4 regions of the Shewanella litorisediminis genome follow, and region 3 is predicted to be linked to each of the others. Evidence: predicted binding sites of a transcription regulator. Region 3 holds the regulator's gene; each other region holds the start of a gene.

Region 1 (4,904 bases), 380 kb from region 3:
GGGAATCGATATCACAGACGCCAATGCCTGGGAGGCATATTTAACCCCTGGGCTGGATCTGGTGTTTATCAGCCATGCATATTCCAATCTCGGTGCCTTGTCACCGGTGGAAGCACTGGTGCCCCGTTGTCGTGAACTGGGGATTTTTACCCTGGTGGATGTGGCGCAGTCGGCGGGGGCGGTGCCCTTGTCAGTCACTGAGCTTGGGCCGGACTTTCTGATTGGCTCGGCGGTGAAATGGCTCTGCTCCGGGCCGGGTGCGGCGTACCTCTGGGTGCATCCCGAGCGGCTGGCAGAATGCGAGCCTGTGGATGTGGGATGGTTTTCCCATGAAAACCCCTTCGAGTTCAATATCCACGATTTTCGCTATCATCCATCGGCGCTGCGATTCTGGGGTGGAACCCCCTCTGTGGCGCCTTACGTGATTGGTGCCCACAGTATCGGCTGGTTTGCTGCCTTGGGTGCCGATAAGGTGAGGGCGCACAATCAGGCTTGGGTTTCAATGCTTTATGATGAGATGCACCAGTATGGTGCAGGCCCTTCACAGGCACACAGCCGCAGTGGCACTGCCATTCTGCAATTCGGTGACAACACTGCAGCCGTGATGGCTGCCCTCAATGAGGCCGGTATCAGTGTCGACAATCGTCGCTACGGTATGCGTGTGTCACCGCATCTCTATAACGATGAAGCGGATATACAGCGCTTTATTGAATGTGTACGGGGCGTACTGGAAGGGAAGTAGCAAGCTGGAGGCCGCTTGGTTGCCTTCGGTGTTGTCACCGTCGCCAGAAGCCCAAAATAAACGCCCCGGACCTGAGTCCGGGGCGTCTTTTTTGTTTTCCGCCTACCTTATCTGCTGACTTTCTGACAGCAGATAAAGGCGACGGTTTTGCAGGGTATTACAGGCTGTAATACATTTCGAACTCGAGTGGGTGAGTAGTGCGGTTCACGCGCTCGGCTTCAGCAGTCTTCAGACGGATGTAAGAGTCGATGAAGTCGTTGCTGAATACGCCACCCTTGGTAAGGAACTCACGGTCTGCATCCAGAGCCGCCAGAGCCACGTCCAGAGACTCGGCTACAGTTGGGATCTCGGCCGCTTCTTCAGCTGGCAGATCGTACAGATCCTTATCCATGGCATCGCCAGGGTGGATCTTGTTCTGGATACCGTCCAGACCGGCCATCAGCAGAGCCGCGAAGCCCAGGTATGGGTTGGCAGTTGGGTCTGGGAAGCGGGTCTCGATACGACGGGCTTTCGGGCTTGGTACCACAGGGATACGGATAGAAGCAGAGCGGTTGCGGGCAGAGTAAGCCAGCATTACAGGTGCTTCGAAGTGTGGAACCAGACGCTTGTAAGAGTTGGTGCTTGGGTTGGTGAAGGCGTTCAGGGCACGGGCGTGCTTGATGATACCGCCAATGTAGTACAGGGCAGTTTCAGACAGACCGCCGTACTTGTCACCGGCAAACAGGTTTACGCCATCTTTGGCCAGAGACTGGTGCACGTGCATACCAGAGCCGTTGTCGCCAACGATTGGCTTGGGCATGAAGGTCGCAGTCTTGCCGTAGGCGTGGGCCATGTTGTGTACCACGTACTTCAGGATCTGGATCTCGTCGGCTTTCTTGGTCAGGGTGTTGAAACGGGTAGCGATTTCGTTCTGACCGGCAGTGGCCACTTCGTGGTGGTGAGCTTCAACCACCTGACCCATTTCCTCAAGCACCAGACACATGGCAGAGCGCAGGTCCTGAGAAGAGTCCACAGGCGCAACCGGGAAGTAACCGCCTTTCACGAATGGACGGTGACCAGTGTTGCCTTCTTCGTAGCTGGTACCTGAGTTCCAGGCAGCTTCTTTGGAGTCGATCTTCACGAAGGTACCGCTCATGTCGGTGCCGAAGCGCACGTCGTCGAACAGGAAGAATTCTGGCTCTGGGCCTACCAGTACGGTATCGGCGATGCCGGTAGAGCGCAGGTACTCTTCGGCCTTCTTGGCAATGGAGCGTGGGTCACGATCGTAGCCGGTCATGGTGCCTGGCTCGAGGATGTCACAGCGGATGATGGCAGTGGTTTCTTCGGTGAAAGGATCCAGTACGAAGGTGGTTGCATCTGGCATCAGCACCATGTCTGACTCGTTGATACCTTTCCAACCGGCGATGGAAGAGCCGTCGAACATTTTACCGTCTTCAAAGAAGTCGGCATCTACCTGATGCGTTGGAATAGACACGTGCTGTTCTTTACCCTTGGTATCGGTAAAGCGCAGATCCACGAACTTCACTTCCAGGTCTTTCAACTGCTTCAACACATTTTCAACTGACATGCTTGAGTCTCCGGTAGGGTAAAGGGTCTTCCCTTACTATCATTGCTTTGTCGACGGTGGGCTTTGCGGGCTGCACCGAAACTTGGCATAGATAAAGCCAGTAACGTGCCAAGATTCTAACTTGCTGATTAAAAAGGAAGTGATGTTAGGCTGATGGCCAGAATGGACAGGGGTTGCACCAAAATGGCGCAGTAGCTGCACCGCATTGGTGCGCGCACTGTGGCTGTGCATGATAAAGGTGCAGTCGGGCAAGGCCTGGCTCTCCCAAACGGCCAAAAAATAATCCTGTCCGTGAGGACGCTGCTAGAGTAGAATGGCACGCTTTTTAACGCAAGGGGCTGGGGAATAGTTCAGAAAAACGTCATATTCCCACCCCCGCCGGCAAGAATGCCGGCCGTTCCTGGGCGCGCCCACATAGGAACATCGCACACTGAAACAAGATGGTAAGAGGCTAACCGTGTTAGAAAATTTGCGTAACATCGCCATTATTGCCCACGTTGACCATGGTAAAACTACCCTGGTTGACAAGCTGCTCTCCCAGTCCGGCACCCTGGAAAGCCGTGGCGAAGCCACTGAGCGCGTGATGGACTCCAATGACCTGGAAAAAGAGCGTGGCATCACCATTCTGGCGAAGAACACTGCCATCAAGTGGAATGACTACCGTATCAATATCGTAGACACACCCGGTCACGCCGACTTCGGCGGTGAGGTAGAGCGTGTACTGTCTATGGTGGACTCTGTTCTGTTGCTGGTGGATGCCGTTGACGGCCCGATGCCACAGACCCGTTTCGTAACCAAGAAGGCATTCGCCCAGGGCCTCAAGCCCATCGTGGTTATCAACAAAATTGACCGTCCCGGTGCCCGTCCTGATTGGGTAATCGATCAGGTATTTGACCTGTTCGACAACCTGGGTGCCACCGACGAACAGCTGGATTTCCCTATCGTTTACGCTTCGGCCCTGAATGGCTTCGCCACTCTGGATCCCGATGAGCCGAGCGAAGACATGACCCCACTGTTCCAGACCATCGTTGAGAAAGTGTCTCCTCCGGATGCCGACGCCGAAGGCGCCTTCCAGATGCAGATCTCTCAGCTGGACTACAACAGCTACGTGGGCGTTATCGGTGTAGGCCGCATCAAGCGCGGCAGCGTCAAGACCAACCAACAGGTGACTGTGGTGGGTGCTGACGGCAAAACCCGTAACGGTAAAATTGGCCAGGTGCTGGGTTACATGGGTCTGGAGCGTCACGAAGTGGCCACCGCCAACGCCGGTGACATCGTTGCCGTGACAGGTCTGGGTGAGCTGAAGATTTCTGACACCATTTGCGCCGTGGGCAACGTTGAGGCTCTGCCTCCGCTGTCTGTAGACGAGCCAACCCTGACCATGACCTTCCAGGTAAACACCTCTCCGTTTGCCGGTAAAGAAGGTAAGTACGTGACTTCACGTAACATCCTTGAGCGTCTGCAACAGGAACTGGTACACAACGTGGCCCTGCGTGTAGAAGAAACCGACAGCCCTGACCGTTTCCGCGTGTCTGGCCGTGGTGAACTGCACCTGTCTATCCTGATTGAAAACATGCGCCGTGAAGGTTACGAGCTGGCGGTATCCCGTCCGGAAGTAATCATCAAGGAAATCGACGGTGAGAAGTGCGAGCCATATGAGCAGCTGACCGTTGACGTGGAAGAAGATCATCAGGGCACTGTGATTGAAAAGCTGGGTACCCGTAAGGCTGACATGAAAGACATGCAGCTGGACGGCAAGGGTCGTGTACGTATCGACTTCGTTATCCCAAGCCGTGGCCTGATTGGCTTCCAGACCGAGTTCATGACTGCGACCTCTGGTACCGGTCTTCTGTACCACACGTTCGACCATTACGGTCCATACAAGGGTGGCGATATCGGTCAGCGCAACAACGGCGTACTGATCTCCAACGCCACCGGTAAGGCTCTGACCTTCGCTCTGTTCGGTCTGCAGGACCGTGGTCGTCTGATGATTGGCCACGCCGCTGAAGTTTACGAAGGCCAGGTAATCGGTATCCACAGCCGTTCAAACGACCTGACCGTAAACTGCCTCAAGGGCAAGCAGCTGACCAACATGCGTGCCTCTGGTACCGATGAAGCTCAGGTGTTGACTCCGCATATCCAGCTGACTCTGGAACAGGCACTGGAGTTCATCGATGACGACGAACTGGTAGAAGTGACTCCGCTGAGCATCCGCGTACGTAAGAAGTTCCTGACTGAGAACGACCGTAAGCGTGCCAGTCGTCAGGGCTAATCCCCGATAACGGACCAAAGAAAACCCCCGGCTTGCCGGGGGTTTTTGTTTTTACAGATTGACCTGCACCATTTGGGAGCAGGCATTGCTGTTGTCGCATACCTGATAGCTGACCGAGACAGCCTCATTTTTGCCGACCTTGAATCTGTCGGTATAGCTGGTGCGGCTGGTTGTGCCAATTTCCACACCATCACGCAGCACACGGTAGTTGCCCGAGCCAGTATCCCAACTGAGAGCCACATAAACACTGCCAAGACGCGACTTGGTGGCCTTGGTGACCGTGAGTTCAATATCACCCTGGGGCGGCTCTGGCACAGTCACAT
Region 2 (4,904 bases), 1.9 Mb from region 3:
CAAGGCAACCGGCAGGGGGCTGGCTGAGGGGCTGCAAAGCTTCGCCTTCGATCTTAACCTTGCGAGCTTAAGACAGAAGGAAGGCTTTACACAATTTTATCAAGGGCTTGAACCTAAAATGCTTGCTCGGGAGCCGAACTGCACTCAGTGGCAATCCTGGCTTGGACACATAGACAGTGATTATCGTCTCGCAGTTACCCTGGGGGCTGAAGATAAGGTCAGCGTTGAGGTGATGCTGAATCAGCGGCCATTACAAAGTTTACTGGGCGAGTATCAGTCTTAACTCTTTATCAAAAAATAAAGCAGCCTGATGGCTGCTTTTATCGAACGCGTCTAATCGCTTTGGCACTATTGGCGAGCCAAACGATTGTTTTCCGGCAGGTGCTCGAAATCACTGCGAAACGGGTTGATATCCAGTCCACCACGGCGGGTGTAACGGGCGAATACCGTCAGCTTGCTGCAACCACAGTAGTGTTTGAGATCGGTAAAGATACGCTCAACACATTGCTCGTGGAACTCGTTATGCTGGCGGAACGAGATGAGATAGCGCAGCAATTTCTCTCTGTCTATCTTGGGCCCCTGGTAACGGATCATCACACTGCCCCAATCCGGTTGTGAGGTGATAAGACAGTTTGACTTAAGCAGGTTGGAATTGAGCGTCTCTGCCACCAACTGTTTGTCGTCGGTGCTGTTTTCAAGGTAGTCGGGATTAAAGTCGTAGTTGTCGACTTCAATGTCCAGATCATCGATACAGGTACCGGGCAGCTCTACAATACGGGCCAGGCCGAAGTGCTTGGGCTCGATAACCTTCACTTTGACCTCGCCTTTGGCGCACTGGGCCAAGTCCTTTTCCAGGGTGTGGCTGACGTCTTCAACTGAGCCAAAGCGGGTCTGGTTGAAGCTGTTGAGGTACAGCTTAAAGGATTTGGACTCGATCAGGTTTTCACTGTTCACATCCAACTGAACATCCAGAATGGCCACCATGGGCTTACCCTTGGCGTTCAGCCAGGACAGCTCATAGCCGGTCCAGAGGTCGGTTCCGTGAAAAGGCAAAGTGCCTGTAAGGGCGATGGCATCCCGATTGAGTTTTCTGGGAACCCCTTGCAGCAGTGATGGCGCATACTCAGCCTGGTACTCAGTGGCCTGACCCAGGGTCAGCCCCTCAAGCTCGGCGGCACCACTATAGGGATCGTGATTTCGTGTCATCAAACATCTTTCCGTGTCAAAATAGGGGCACATTATAACCTAGTTTGGACGGTTCTTAAGTGTCTTGTCTGGCAGCACTGACAAAATTTCACGAAATCTACAAGGCGGCCTTTGTTGAGCGATTGGGTGAACTTCCCCGTTGCTTTACCCATGGCAGGATGTCACCTTGCCTGGCTGATGGCGCAATTGCCGACAGCGAGGCGCCACAGCCATGGCAGATGGTGCCAAGGCACGAAGCGGCGGTATTCGATAATGTATCCCATGCCATGGGTATTGAATTACACAGTGATATCAACGGCTTTTATGGCCATCTCTTCGCCGGTCCACTTCAGTTTGACTCGCCCTGGGGAGAAGGGGAACTGATCCAGATTTGGAACGAAGAGGATTTTGTACTGTTGCAGCAAAACATACTCGGTCACCTGATGATGAAAAAGCAGCTGAAGCAGCCCCAGACCTGGTTTATTGGCTTGATTGGCGACGTGGATGAAATGATTTCTGTGAATAATGCCGATGGCAGTGTTTGGCGAGAGGTCGCAGGCCAGGAGCCCCATGAACAGTTGGCAGACAGTCTGGAAGCCTTTTTGCAGCAGCTGAACCCGCGGGTGGCACCCCCTCAGCGCCATGAAGAGTATGCGGTTGCCGCAACGCCCCATCCCGGCATATTTGCCAGTCTCAAGCGAATGTGGCACAACCTGACGGGTCGCTAAATGTCAGTATCAAGAATCTAAAAGGCGCCCAAGGGCGCTTTTTTGTTGGCTCGATTCGCTCGATTCGTTGGAGCCGGTCTGTGTTATTGATAGTCCCAGGACAGATTGGACACGATACGGCAGGGCTCACAGCGGAAATGAAACATATCGAGCAGGGGTTCGTCCAAACGCCAGCTCGCGCTGCCACAACGGGGACAGGGGCGTGCCTGCTCATCCTGTAGACTGGTGCCTCCTACCCGATACAGGTAGTAATAGGTTGGGATTTTGGTGAGGTATTCGATGCGTCCCCTGAGATCCCAGCCACGGCGAAACAGATCGCTTCCGACATTACAGAGCTCATCCAATGCAGCAAATTCCGCCTTGGTCGCCGACGCCATCTGTAACTCGTCGCAGGCCTGCCATTCGGTTTGCCAGCGGATCAACTGCTTGTGATCGCCATTGAAGGTCGCCGGCAACTTGTAAAGCGGGATTGGCAACAGGTTATCGCCACTGCGCACTGGAGAACACATGTGCACATAGCTGGTGTAAAGCAACTGCCACTCAGGTGTTTGTGTCGCGCTTTCATTGGCATTGATGTCCTGCCCAAGCAGTTTTTCCCGTGGCGGAAGCAGCTTGGCATCCGTGAGTCCTTTCAGTGCGGCTTTGGCCCAAGGACTGTTGTGACGGTTGGCCAGACTATCCTGTGCCGGCAGCATCAGGCGGGCTCTAAATTCACCGTCATTAAAGCTGACGGCAAACTCGCGACCGAGAATTTGTCCGTTGGCGCGCCACGCCTCGAGCAGGTGATTAATGGCATGCTGGGCCGCGCTGATGGTGGTGTCTGCAAAACACTCAAATCGTACTTCGCAAACAAACATCAGTGTTTGCCCTCTTCAAGTGTCTTAATGCGTTCATTCAACTGCTGACACAGGGTTTCAAGCATGGCAACCCGCTGCTGCAGCGCATCAAGCTCTGAGGCTGGTGCGTCTTCTGTTGCTTCGGGGATGGATGTTGTCAGTTTTACCTTGTCGGCATGACTGAGTTGCTTGAACTGGGTCAGCCCCTTGATGATGACAGGCATGGGGACGGACTTTGCCAGATTGGCCTTAATGAGGGCAACGCTGGGCTCCAGTCCTTTCAGTTCTAAAGAACGGGCCACTGCCAGCACCTGCTCAATTTGACTCATAGTTGGTGAAATTCCTTAATAAATGCACAAGCTGAAAACATAAGTCTATTTAAAACAATGGATTATATTTTGGCTTGTTTCTTGCTGACCTTTGGCCGCTATGGCTGTGAGTTTATCACAGCGGTCATCATAAGGAGAAAAGGAATGAAATCAGTTTATTTGGGTTTGATGTTGGCGGGGAGTTTGGCGCTCGGTGGTTGTGTTGTTAATGTAGGTGAGAGTGTCAGCGGTTATCAGGATTGGGAAAAAAAGCAGCTTGAGAACAGAGAGCATCTGACTCAACTTAGTCTTGGAATGGACAAGTCCCAGGTACTGGCGTTGATGGGCAATGCCGATTTTTATGAAGCCTGGCAAGCGGATGGTAAAGACGTTCAGGTGTTTTTCTATCGCACACACAGATTGCACGGCGACGGCAGTACCACCAAAGAAGAATGCACTCCTGTGATACTGCACAACAATCGCTTGGTTGGCTGGGGCGAAACGGCCTATCGCAAGGGCTGATTTATTTGCGTAGCCGGGTGTCCAACAGGTCAATCAATTCTGACCAGTTGGCATCCACTTCCAGTGACTCTCTTAAAAATCCGGCCTGTGCCGGTGTCCAGAAGTCGGCCTGCCAAATGGCCAGGTCGGCGCCTATTGTGTGTTTATCAATAAACTGGCTGATGGCCTTATCGCTGCTCTCCAGTCCCAACTGTTCAAATAAATGGCTGAGATCCACGGGGGTCGTATCCATAGTATTCCTCCGACTGACACCATGGGTTAATAATTGATTGCTCGTGCTAAAAAGGCAAACTCGATTAATAATTGCACTTTTTGTAGGGCTTGTTACATTGGTTTGAGTGTGATCTGGATCAAGGAATAGCAAGAGTGGAACACCAGACTCAGGAAAGGTTTCGCGCTGTTTATCTTACGGCGGAGGATTTGAGGGTCGCTGCCTCAATTCTGTATAACGCATACCATGATGACCCCTTTTTTATGCAAACCCTTGGTTACGATGACAAGGTATCCTATGAGCAAAAGCTCCGGGCAGCCATTCGCGAAGAACTCAACGAATTATGGCAACAGGAGCAAACACTGGTTGGCTGGTTTGATGAAGACCGCCTCATTGGTATTGCCTGTGTGGTCACTCAGCATGCTCCTCTGGGCGATGCTAAAAATTGGCACTGGCGCCTCAAAATGCTGCTGGGAACAGGTTGGCAGTCAACCCAGATGATATTGAAGAAAGAGGCCCAGATCCTGGAACATCTCCCAGGCAAGGCCTGTGGTATTTTGCAATTTATCGCGCTGGCGCCCACCGAGCAGGGTAAAGGTCATGGACAGCAACTGCTCAAAGCGGTGCAGTCCTGGTGTGACGATCAGCCTGAATTGGATGGCATTGGCGTATTTGTCAGCCAAGCCTCACAAAAACATCTGTTCCAATCCAATGGCTTTGAAAGCATTGGGCCTATTCATTTTGATAAGGTGGAAGGCGAACTCATGTTTTATCGCAGGCAGTCCAATGAAGCCTAGATTCAGCAGTTTCAGCGAGTTTTATCCCTATTACCTGAGCGAGCATTCCCATCCGCTTTGCCGGGGGCTCCATTACCTGGGTTCTTCACTGGTGCTTATACTGTTATTGGTTTTATTTATCTCGGGTCAGTGGCAGTGGGCCTGGTTGTTGCCTGTAGTGGGGTATGGATTTGCGTGGATAGGTCACTTTTTTATTGAGAAAAATCGCCCTGCGACATTTCGTCATCCCTGGTACAGTTTTTTGGGGGATTGGGTAATGTTGTGGGATTTTATCTCCGGTAGACAACGCCAAAATACCTAATGAGATATATCTCTAT
Region 3 (4,904 bases):
CTTGCGCAGCTGCTTGAGGATCTGCTTGTCATTCAGCTTTTCGGCCATGGCGGCCAGGGTGCTGAGATGTTGCTGACACTGGTCCGACGGCACCAGCAAAGCAAACAGAATATCCACCGGCTGCTTATCAATGGCGTCATAACCTATGGCTTCTTCACACTTGATAAGCACAGCCACAGGCTTGTCTATGGTGCCAAGGCGGCCATGGGGAATGGCAATACCATTGCCAATACCAGTGCTGCCCATTTTTTCACGGGCCAGCAGGCTTTCGAATATCTCTTGTGACGAGAGGGAGGGATTCTGGGCAGCAGCGAGATCGCTAATCAGCTCCAGCACCTTTTTCTTGCTGCCCGGAGTGGCACAGCTAGTGCACTCCGGCGCCAGGATGGTACTTAGTTCCATCGTTAATGTTTGGTCAGTTTCTCTTTGTGTTTAATAACCTGACGGTCCAATTTATCAATTAGGGCGTCAATGGCGGCGTACATGTCTTCATGTTCTGAAGTGGCGAATACCTCGCCACCGTTGAGGTGAAGCTTGGCTTCTGCGATTTGCTGCAATTTCTGAACATTGAGAACAACGTGGACATTATTGATCTGTTCGAAATGGCGTTCAAGCTTGGAGAACTTGCTCTCTACGTAGTTACGCAGTGAATCAGTGATTTCGATATGATGCCCAGTCAGATTGATTTGCATAGACACTTTCCTCCAAAGACCTTGGGTGGGTTATAAACTCTTACGTTGGTTCGACGGTGGGATCAGCATCGCCTCTCGGTATTTGGCGATAGTGCGTCTTGCAACGTTGATTCCTTGTTCTGCCAGAAGTTCCGCCATTTTGCTGTCGCTTAATGGTTTCTTCTGATTTTCTGCTGCCACCAGCTTCTTGATAAAGGCACGGATGGCAGTAGATGAGCATTCTCCGCCATCTTCGGTCCCGACGTGGCTGGAGAAAAAATACTTGAGTTCAAAGATACCCCTTGGGGTATGCATGTACTTTTGGGTGGTAACCCGTGAGATGGTGGATTCGTGCATCTCTACCGCTTCGGCGATATCGTTGAGCACCATGGGTTTCATGGCCTCTTCACCATACTCAAAAAAGCCCTGCTGGAACTGCACTATGCAGTTGGCGACTTTCAGCAGGGTGTCGTTGCGGCTCTCCAGACTCTTGATAAACCACTTGGCCTCTTGCAAATGCCCGCGGATAAACTGGCTGTCGGCCTGATTACGACTGGTGCGCGCCATGGCGGCATATTGCTGGTTCACACTCAGTTTAGGCATACAATCGGGATTAAGCTCTACAACCCAACGGCCATTTTTTTTACTGACCGAGACATCGGGAATGACATACTCGTCTTTGGTACTGGTGACAGACTCGCCGGGACGGGGATTCAGCCCCTGGATAAGGACGATTGCGTCTCTGAGCTCTTCTTCCTTGAGGCGGGTTTTTCGCATCAGGGTGCGGAAGTCGCGGTTGGCAATCAAATCCAGATGGTCACGGATAAGCAGCTTGGCATTGTCCAGATGGGGGGTGTCTGGCGGAAACTGCCCAAGCTGAATGAGCAGGCACTCCGCCAAATCTCGGGCAGCCACCCCGATGGGGTCGAAATGCTGAATACGTTTGAGTACGGCCTCAACTTCATCCAGCTCAACCTCTTCATCGCCCACGGCCTCGAGAATTTCTTCAAGACTTTGGGTCAGATACCCCTTGTCATCGATGGCATCTATGATGGCAGTGGCAATGGCCAGATCGGTATCGGAAAAAGGGGTGAGATTTTTCTGCCATTCCAGATGTTCGTACAGGCCTTCACTGGTTTCGCCCTGAAACGGCATATCATCTTCGCCACGGATCCCGGGGCCGGAGACGGGGGCAGCCGTAAAGACTTCATCCCAGGTGGTGTCCATCGGGAGTTCGTCTGGCATGGACTGTTGGTTGAGGGCGTCTGAAGTTTCCAGTGAGGCGGTGTCACTGGCATCGTCTGATACGGACTCCTGGTTGAACTGGTCGTCAAATTCTTTATCGCCGTCATCGGCATCAAACTGATCGCTGCCCAGTTCGTCGTCCATTTCCAACAGAGGATTGGCGTCGAGGGCTTGCTGAATTTCCTGTTGCAGTTCAAGCGAAGAGAGTTGAAGCAGGCGAATGGCCTGCTGCAACTGTGGCGTCATTGTGAGTTGTTGTCCCAGTTTTAGCTGGAGCGACGCTTTCATTGTACTGCGAATCCTTCACTAAATTATTCAGGTAGAAAGCTTTTCTATCAGGTTATCCGGTGATTTACCACCCTGATTCTCCGGATATGAGAAGGGGGCTTTGTTAATTAACTATAGCCTGAATTGCTCACCCAAGTACACTGCACGCACCTGCTGATTGTCGAGGATTTCGGCAGGGGTGCCTTCAGCAATCAAATTACCGTGGCTGACGATATACGCCTTTTCGCAGACATCGAGGGTTTCCCTCACGTTGTGGTCGGTGATAAGGACTCCGAGGCCACGATTTTTGAGTTGCTCGATAATCTTTTTGATATCGATAACGGAAATGGGGTCAACACCGGCGAAGGGTTCATCGAGCAGGATAAATCTGGGGTTGGCGGCGAGTGCCCGGGCAATCTCGACCCGGCGACGTTCGCCACCTGAGAGTGACATCCCCAGATTGTCGCGAATGTGGGTGATGTGAAACTCTTCCAGCAGCTGCTCCAACGACTCTTCGCGCTCATCGGCATTCAGCTCTTTGCGCATCTGCAATACGGCCATGATGTTGTCACGCACCGAGAGCTTGCGAAAGATGCTGGCTTCCTGTGGCAGGTAGCCAATGCCTTTGCGGGCCCGCAGGTGCATGGGATCCAGCGTCAGGTCATCGTCATTGATATGTATGCTGCCCTTATCGCTCTGCACCAGGCCGACCACCATGTAAAAGGTGGTGGTTTTTCCGGCGCCGTTGGGGCCCAGCAAGCCGACTACCTGACCGGTGTTGACGGTGAGGCTGACGTTTTTGACAACCTGGCGGTTTTTGTAACTCTTGGCGAGATTACTGGCCTTCAGGGTCAGTTGGGTCATTGTTGTTTCTCTTGCTGAGGTTGCTCTGTCTTGCCCTTATCCTGCAGATCCTGCTGGTAATTTTCGGGCTTGATGATGGTGATAACCCTGTCGTCTTTTTTACCGCTGCTTTGGGAGGTGAGCTGCTGCTTTTCGATGTCGTATACGATGGAGTCGGCACTGACCTGGCTGCCATCCTGCTCGACCTTGGCGTTGCCTTTGAGGCTCATAACGCGACTGTCGATGTTGTAGCTGATTTCTTCGGCGCTGGCATGCACTGTGCGGCCATCTTCAACCTGCTGGCTGTAGGTGGCAGGGTTACCCTTGGCGAGCAGAATACGCTTGCCGCTTTTCTCGTCGGTAAAGGAGCTCAGTTCTCCGGCCTTCAGCACCAGGCTGCCCTGGGTCAGGGTAACCGGGCCTTCGTAAACGATGCGTTTGTTTTTCAGGTCGGCATAACTGTTGGCCGCGGCAATTTTTACTTCCTGGCTCAAATCAAACTTGGTGTTGGCAAAAGCCACGGCGCTGCAGGTGCAAAGCAGCACCAGAATGAGCGACTTATTTAGGTTCATAGGTTCCCTTAATCTTGCTTAAGAGCTTAACTTCCTTGGCGTTGAGATCAGCATAGAGGCCATGGCCGCTCAAGTGGAAGTTATTGCCGCTGATAATAATTTCTTTGTCGGAGGTGAGGATCATCGTCTTGAGATCCAACTCCAGATAACTGGTATTAAGCTGCTGCAGCGGCTCGTCAATGGTCAGCGCCTCAATCAGCACTTCTTCTTCGAGCATGACTTTGTCACTGGCTTTGTCCAGTTTGCCGGTTTTGGCGGTCAGGCGCCATTCACCCTGACCATCTTCGGGAAACAGGGTGTAGACAGGTTGGGTAAACAGGGTCTGCGCGTCGCCATCGAAGTGTTCCATGTAGGCGGCGCTGACGCGGCTTTCCAACTTGCCCTGCTCGTTGTAACTGATACTGCGAAGGTCGGTGGCCACGTAATCTGGCTTTTGCACACTGTCTGTGAGTTGAGGTTGGCTGGCCTTTTTGCTTTGCACCTGCCAGTAGAGCGTGAGGGCGGTGCCGAACAGCAAAATGATGGCGAGGGTGACGCGGTTCATACGCTCATCCCGTGGGCCGAATCAAACTTGCCCTGGCTCATTAACAGGAGGTCGGCAAGTTCTCTGAGGGCACCGTGTCCACCGGGCAGCGTAGTAACCATGTCGGCGTGTCGGCGAACATAGGGATGACCATCGGCTACACAAACCCCCAGTCCCACGGCCTTCATGACCGGCAAATCCACCATATCGTCGCCAATGTAAGCCACTTCGGCAGCCTTGACACCATAGAGGTCGAGCAATTCCTCATAGGGCACGAACTTGTTATCGACACCCTGATAGATATGAGCGACCCCAAGGGCCGTCATGCGGTTTTCCACAATCTGGGATTTGCGCCCGGTGATCACGGCAACAGCGACACCGGCGCCTTGAAGGGCCTTAACGCCATAGCCGTCGCGGGTATGGAATGCCTTAAGCTCTTCGCCCTGGTTTCCCAGATAAATGCGGCCGTCGGAAAACACCCCATCTACGTCGCAAATGAGCAGCTTGATACCTTTGGCCTTGTTCCAGATGGCATCATCAATGGGGCCGTAGAGTCCTTCGTGCATCAGATAACCCCTGCTTTAACCATGTCCAGCATGTTGAGCGCACCGATTGGGCGTCGCCCGGCGTCAATCACAATCAGGCCGTTGATATTTTTTTCATCCATGAGTTTAAGCGCTTCGGCAGCGAGTATGTGCTCACCAATGGTGATGCAATTGCGGGTCATCACATCGGCAATACTGGTTTGACGCAGATTGATTTGTGCATCGATTACCCGGCGAA
Region 4 (4,904 bases), 900 kb from region 3:
GCCGTCAGCGCCTTGCGGACAAACTCCTCACTGTTAAAACCGATGGAGGAGAATTTCTGAATGTCATCCAGAAACTGCTTGTGCACCGCGATAACTTTTTCCTGACCAAAGTCTTCAAGCGCCGCCATGGCCATACCCACCTTTTGCACCTGTTTGGGCTCAAGGTGCTTAAGGATAGAGGCGGCATCGGCCTCACTCAGGCTCAGCAGCAGAATGGCAGTTTTTTCAACGCCGCTTAAGTTGCTGACTTTGAAACCGGATTCGGATTTTTCTTTATTTTCAGCCATTGTCCTGTTGCAACCAATTCTTCACGACTTGAGTGGAAAGCTCAGGTTCGTTGGCAACCAGAGCGCGGATAGCCTTAATCATATCATCATCTTTGTGCAGATTCGGGATGAGAATAGAGCCATCGTCGGCATAGCTGTATTCTGCATCGCTGGCATTGAGCATGCCCAGTGTGTCTGCGGCAAACTGATCTTCAATCTCTGCCAGTTCATGACCCAGGCGGCCATCATCGGGCATATCGACCTTGTCGGTGAGCAGCAGTTTCTTCAGCAGTGGCCGCACAACAAAGAGGATAAGCACCAGGATTGCCAGAGAGCCGGAAGCCAGTTTCATGGCCTTCCAGAACCAGGGCTGTTCCCACATAGGCAGCTCTGGGACTTCCTCAACCAGCTGATCCATAAAGGGCACTGTGACGACTTCGATGCTGTCACCCCGCTGACCACTGAAACCCACGGCGCCTTCAAGCAGACGACGAATATTGGCAAGCTCGGCCTCGGTGCGGGCAACACGATTTACCTGACCTTCGGTGTTGGCTTCACCGGTTTTATAGTCCACCGCCACGGATACACTCACCCGGCGCACCACGCCAACCTGTTGACGGGTGTGGCTGATGGTGGTGTCGAGCTCATAGTTACGGGTTGCTTCACGGTGTGAGTTGCCACTGGCCTGGGCCTTTTCCTGCGCTTCCTGCAGGGTTTGGGGAATGTTTGACTCCATTGGCGGCTGATTCGACAGCGCACCCGGGATCCCCATATTGGCTTCACCGTTGGTTTGGGTTTCCAGGGTCATTTCGCTGCGTACCGCCGGCAAATCCGGATTGAAACGCTTGGCGGTTTGTTCCACGGCGGTAAAGTCCATGGTCACATCCACCTGAGAGGTGTAATTTTCGGGCCCCAGGATGGGCATCAAAATGGCATCAACCTTGGCGCGGTATTCGGCCTCTTTTTGTTTGACGAGCTCGAGTTCACGGCGGGCACGGGCAGAAGCGCCGTCCTGACTGCCGGAGTTCAGCAAACGGCCGTTGGAGTCGGTCACTGTCACCCGGGTAGGCTCCAGACCCTGTACGGCAGACGCCACTATGTCGACAATGGCATCCACTTCTTCCTGACCAAGGCCACCACGACGACTGGTGACAACCACAGTGGCGCTGGCTTTGGACTGGTTACGGGCAAACACGTTTTCTTTGGGCAGCGCCAGAATTACTTTGGCACGACTGACGCTTTTCAGCTCTTCGATGGTGCGGGCGAGGTTTTGCTCCTGACTGTGCTTGAGTCTGGCCTGCTCCAGACGCTGACTCACGCCAAAACCCATGTCCTGACTCAGAAAGTCCTGATTGCTGGTACTGGCTGCATCCACACCGTTGCGGCTCAGCAGCAACCGGATGTCCTGATACTTATCTTCGGGGACTCGCAGCACGTCAAAATCCACCTGATAGGGGATTTTGTTTTTGTCGAGCACATCCAGCACCTGGATCATTTCCTGGGCTTCAAACTTACCCAAGGGGCGATATTCAGGCTCCTGTGCCCACATCATGACAAACACCGCCAATGCCAAACAAATGGCAAGGGCCAGGATCATGGTGACCTGCCGCAGCATATCGGCGCTGCCGAGGTTACCCAGCATCCCGGATTTGTTTTCCTGTTGTACACCGCTCATGCCGCTGTCGGTGCTGACGATCATATCTGTGCTCACGTTCAGTATCCTTCAGTGGCCGCTTTAAACGGGCATGCTCATGATTTCTTTATAGGCTTCGACCAGCTTGTTACGCACCTGCACCGTTGCCTCAAAGGCGACGCTGGATTTTTCCCGGGCAATGACAGTATCAGACAGGGTTACACGGGTGTCACCCATGTCGAGTCTGGTCGCCAGGCTTGAAGAGTTTTGCTGCAACTCATTCACATGGCCTACCGCATTGGCAAGCAGACTGGCAAAGTCAGCGCCACTGGTGTTACCGACCTGACGAAGCGGTTGTGGCTCAATACCCATGGAAGGACTGAGTTCGCCCTGGAGTTTCTGCATTTCCTGCATGAATGAAGATGGACCTATTTGCATATGCTGCTCCCTTCGCCATGAAATTGACGGGATAAATCGCTGATATCGGGGTACTGCAAAAGCCTTGCCAATAAACTAAAAAAGCAGGCCAAGCCTGCTTTTTGTGATGTTTTTGCCCAAATATCAGGCAGGTAGCTGAATACCCATTTCCCGCATACGGGCCATTTTATACCTGAGGGTTCTGGCACTGATCCCCAGCCGCTCGGCCACCAATTTGCGGCTGCCGCGGCACTGGCTGAGGGTCTCAAGGATTATCACGTGTTCCTGGGCCTTGAGCTCATCCCCCAATCCTTCGGGCTCGGACTTGATGGCCGTTTCTTCGTGGGTGATTTGGGTGACATCCATGGCATCAATAATGATGTCATGCACACCTATCTTAACGCCGGCAGACAGGATCAGCGCCCGCTGCACCACGTTATCGAGTTCTCGGACATTCCCCGGCCACCGATGCGCCAGCAATCTGCGACAGGCTGCTTCATCAAATTCAGGAACCTCTGTCCCCAGACGCTCTGCGTGGCGGGCCAGCAAATGCCGCGCCAGCGGCAAAATGTCCTTTGGTCGCTGGTTCAGTGCCGGCCAGGTCAGTGGGAATACGTTGATACGGTAATAGAGGTCTTCACGGAAATCCCCCCGCTCCGCCATGGCCTTGAGCTCGCGGTTGGAGGTGGCAAGTACCCGCACATCCAGCTTGATGGTTTTACGGCCACCGAGGCGCTCGACTTCCCGCTCCTGCAATACCCGCAGCAACTTCGCCTGCAAGCCCAGGTCCATTTCGGAGATTTCATCCAGCAGCAAGGTGCCACCCTGGGCCTGCTCGAATTTTCCGGGACACGCCTGATAGGCTCCTGTAAAGGCGCCTTTTTCATAACCAAACAGGGTAGCTTCCAGCATGTTTTCCGGGATGGCTGCGCAGTTGATGGCCACGAAGGGACCATCTGAGCGCAAACTTTGCTTATGGATATAGCGTGCCAGCACTTCTTTACCTGAGCCTGAGGGCCCGAGGATCATCACAGATGCCTCGGACTTGGCCACCCGCCCGGCGAGGGCAAGCAGCGCCTGACTGCGCTCATCGGCAACCACAGGCGCACCGGTATCGGCTTGTGCAGGCATGTAGCGACTGACCTGATTAAGCAGCACTTCGGGTGAAAACGGCTTGGCGAGATAATCCACTGCACCGAGTTTGATGGCACTCACGGCGCTGTCTATGGTGGCGAAGGCTGTCATCAGCAATAAGGGAACTTTGGGATGATGCTGCCGTAAGTAGGCCAACAGCCCCATGCCGCCTATGCCTTGCATCTGCACGTCGCTGATAACCATATCAAAACGTGATTCTTTCAACGCAAGAATGGCTTCTTCGGCACTGGGCAGCGCCACACAGTCAAACTGCGCCAGCATCAGGGTGTCGAGCAGTGCCTCGCGCAGAGACGCATCGTCCTCGACAAGTAGCAGTCTGCCTTCAGGCATGGCTAACCTCCTTTACTGAATCTTCTGAAATCACGGGGAATTTAAGCATGACACTGCAGCCACGATTGGATGCACATTGCATTTTCAGCTCACCGCCGTGGTTACGCACCACTGTCTGTACCACAGCAAGTCCAAGGCCTGTGCCCTGTGCCTTGGTGGTGAAAAAGGGCTCCATGACCTGCTGCTCGCTGCCCGACTCCAATCCTTTGCCATCGTCAACCACCGCCAGCACCAGACGTCCATCGTGCACACTGCCATGAAGCAGTATGTGGCGGGCCCCCGCTTCCAGGCTGTTCATCAAAAGATTATTAATGGCTGAACTCAATGCGCTCTGGGAAGCGGCCATCATTGCACCAAGGGATTCATCCTGAAACCGCAAGGCACAGGCTTTATCTGCGGCGATGGGCTCACAGGTTGCCAGCACCGGGGCGATAATGTCAGCCAACGACATGGGTGACATGGGGGCTTCCACCTTGCCCCTTGCCATCAACAACATGTCGTTCACCTGTCGCTCCAGCTCATTGAGCCGGTCCACCAGCTTTTGTTGGAAGCGACTGCGGGAGTCATGGCTCAGCTTGGGACTGGCAAGGTTTGCTGCATACAGCAGCGCGGCCGACAGGGGGGTTCTGATTTGATGTGCAAGCGTGGCGACCATTTTTCCGAGGGCAGAAAGACGTTGCAGATGAGCAAGATTACGCTGCAATAAGCGGGTTTCGGTCAAGTCGGTCAGCAGAATCAGCTGCCCGGGTTCCAATGGCGTAATGGCCAGTTTGACTCTGCGGCCATTCTTCAGCGAGACCTCATGGCCATCGTCATCCTGAGGCGAAAAGGCTCTGGCGATGACGCTGAGCCAGCGCTCACCTTCCAAAGGCCGGTCAAGCAGTTCAACCGCCACGGGATTCGCCAGAGTGACAATGCCATCGGCATTCAGGATAACCACGCCAGAGGGCATTGCTTCGAGGATCTGCGCCATTTGCTGGGCAGATGCAACACCGCTGGGCTTCACCTCTTTAAGATGAGTCCGCGCCGGAAAGTCGGCTATCTTGGCTAAAGCTTTGGTGGCCATGGAAACCCCGTCAAAATTACGTTATTGACGGGGTTAA

Evidence for each region. Region 3 encodes sigma-54, which starts transcription at its own class of promoters, with help from an activator protein. Its sites were predicted from a motif close to GTTGGCACGNNNNTNGNNT; they were not measured.
Region 1: the regulator sigma-54 is predicted to act here: its motif matches at 2,404-2,422, upstream of glnA (glutamate--ammonia ligase).
Region 2: the regulator sigma-54 is predicted to act here: its motif matches at 3,147-3,165, upstream of JQC75_RS05495 (DUF3192 domain-containing protein).
Region 4: the regulator sigma-54 is predicted to act here: its motif matches at 2,391-2,409, upstream of fliE (flagellar hook-basal body complex protein FliE).

What each region holds. Positions count from the first base shown of each region.
Region 1 covers NZ_CP069213.1:3,963,907-3,968,810, reverse strand. The annotation lists gene JQC75_RS17575 (aminotransferase class V-fold PLP-dependent enzyme) at 1-742, shown strand, start outside; gene glnA (glutamate--ammonia ligase) at 900-2,309, opposite strand; gene typA (translational GTPase TypA) at 2,767-4,581, shown strand; gene JQC75_RS17560 (M20/M25/M40 family metallo-hydrolase) at 4,633-4,904, opposite strand, start outside.
Region 2 covers NZ_CP069213.1:1,248,785-1,253,688, forward strand. The annotation lists gene JQC75_RS05470 (4'-phosphopantetheinyl transferase family protein) at 1-283, shown strand, start outside; gene queF (NADPH-dependent 7-cyano-7-deazaguanine reductase QueF) at 349-1,206, opposite strand; gene syd (SecY-interacting protein) at 1,266-1,913, shown strand; gene JQC75_RS05485 (Zn-ribbon-containing protein) at 1,997-2,770, opposite strand; gene JQC75_RS05490 (hypothetical protein) at 2,770-3,078, opposite strand; gene JQC75_RS05495 (DUF3192 domain-containing protein) at 3,223-3,579, shown strand; gene JQC75_RS05500 (DUF2789 domain-containing protein) at 3,581-3,811, opposite strand; gene JQC75_RS05505 (GNAT family N-acetyltransferase) at 3,946-4,587, shown strand; gene JQC75_RS05510 (Mpo1-like protein) at 4,577-4,888, shown strand.
Region 3 covers NZ_CP069213.1:3,587,927-3,592,830, reverse strand. The annotation lists gene ptsN (PTS IIA-like nitrogen regulatory protein PtsN) at 1-402, opposite strand, end outside; gene hpf (ribosome hibernation promoting factor) at 405-692, opposite strand; gene JQC75_RS15880 (RNA polymerase factor sigma-54) at 723-2,204, opposite strand; gene lptB (LPS export ABC transporter ATP-binding protein) at 2,316-3,047, opposite strand; gene lptA (lipopolysaccharide transport periplasmic protein LptA) at 3,044-3,598, opposite strand; gene lptC (LPS export ABC transporter periplasmic protein LptC) at 3,585-4,142, opposite strand; gene kdsC (3-deoxy-manno-octulosonate-8-phosphatase KdsC) at 4,139-4,687, opposite strand; gene JQC75_RS15855 (KpsF/GutQ family sugar-phosphate isomerase) at 4,687-4,904, opposite strand, start outside.
Region 4 covers NZ_CP069213.1:2,685,386-2,690,289, forward strand. The annotation lists gene fliG (flagellar motor switch protein FliG) at 1-287, opposite strand, end outside; gene fliF (flagellar basal-body MS-ring/collar protein FliF) at 280-1,965, opposite strand; gene fliE (flagellar hook-basal body complex protein FliE) at 2,002-2,337, opposite strand; gene JQC75_RS11820 (sigma-54-dependent transcriptional regulator) at 2,461-3,801, opposite strand; gene JQC75_RS11825 (sensor histidine kinase) at 3,794-4,867, opposite strand.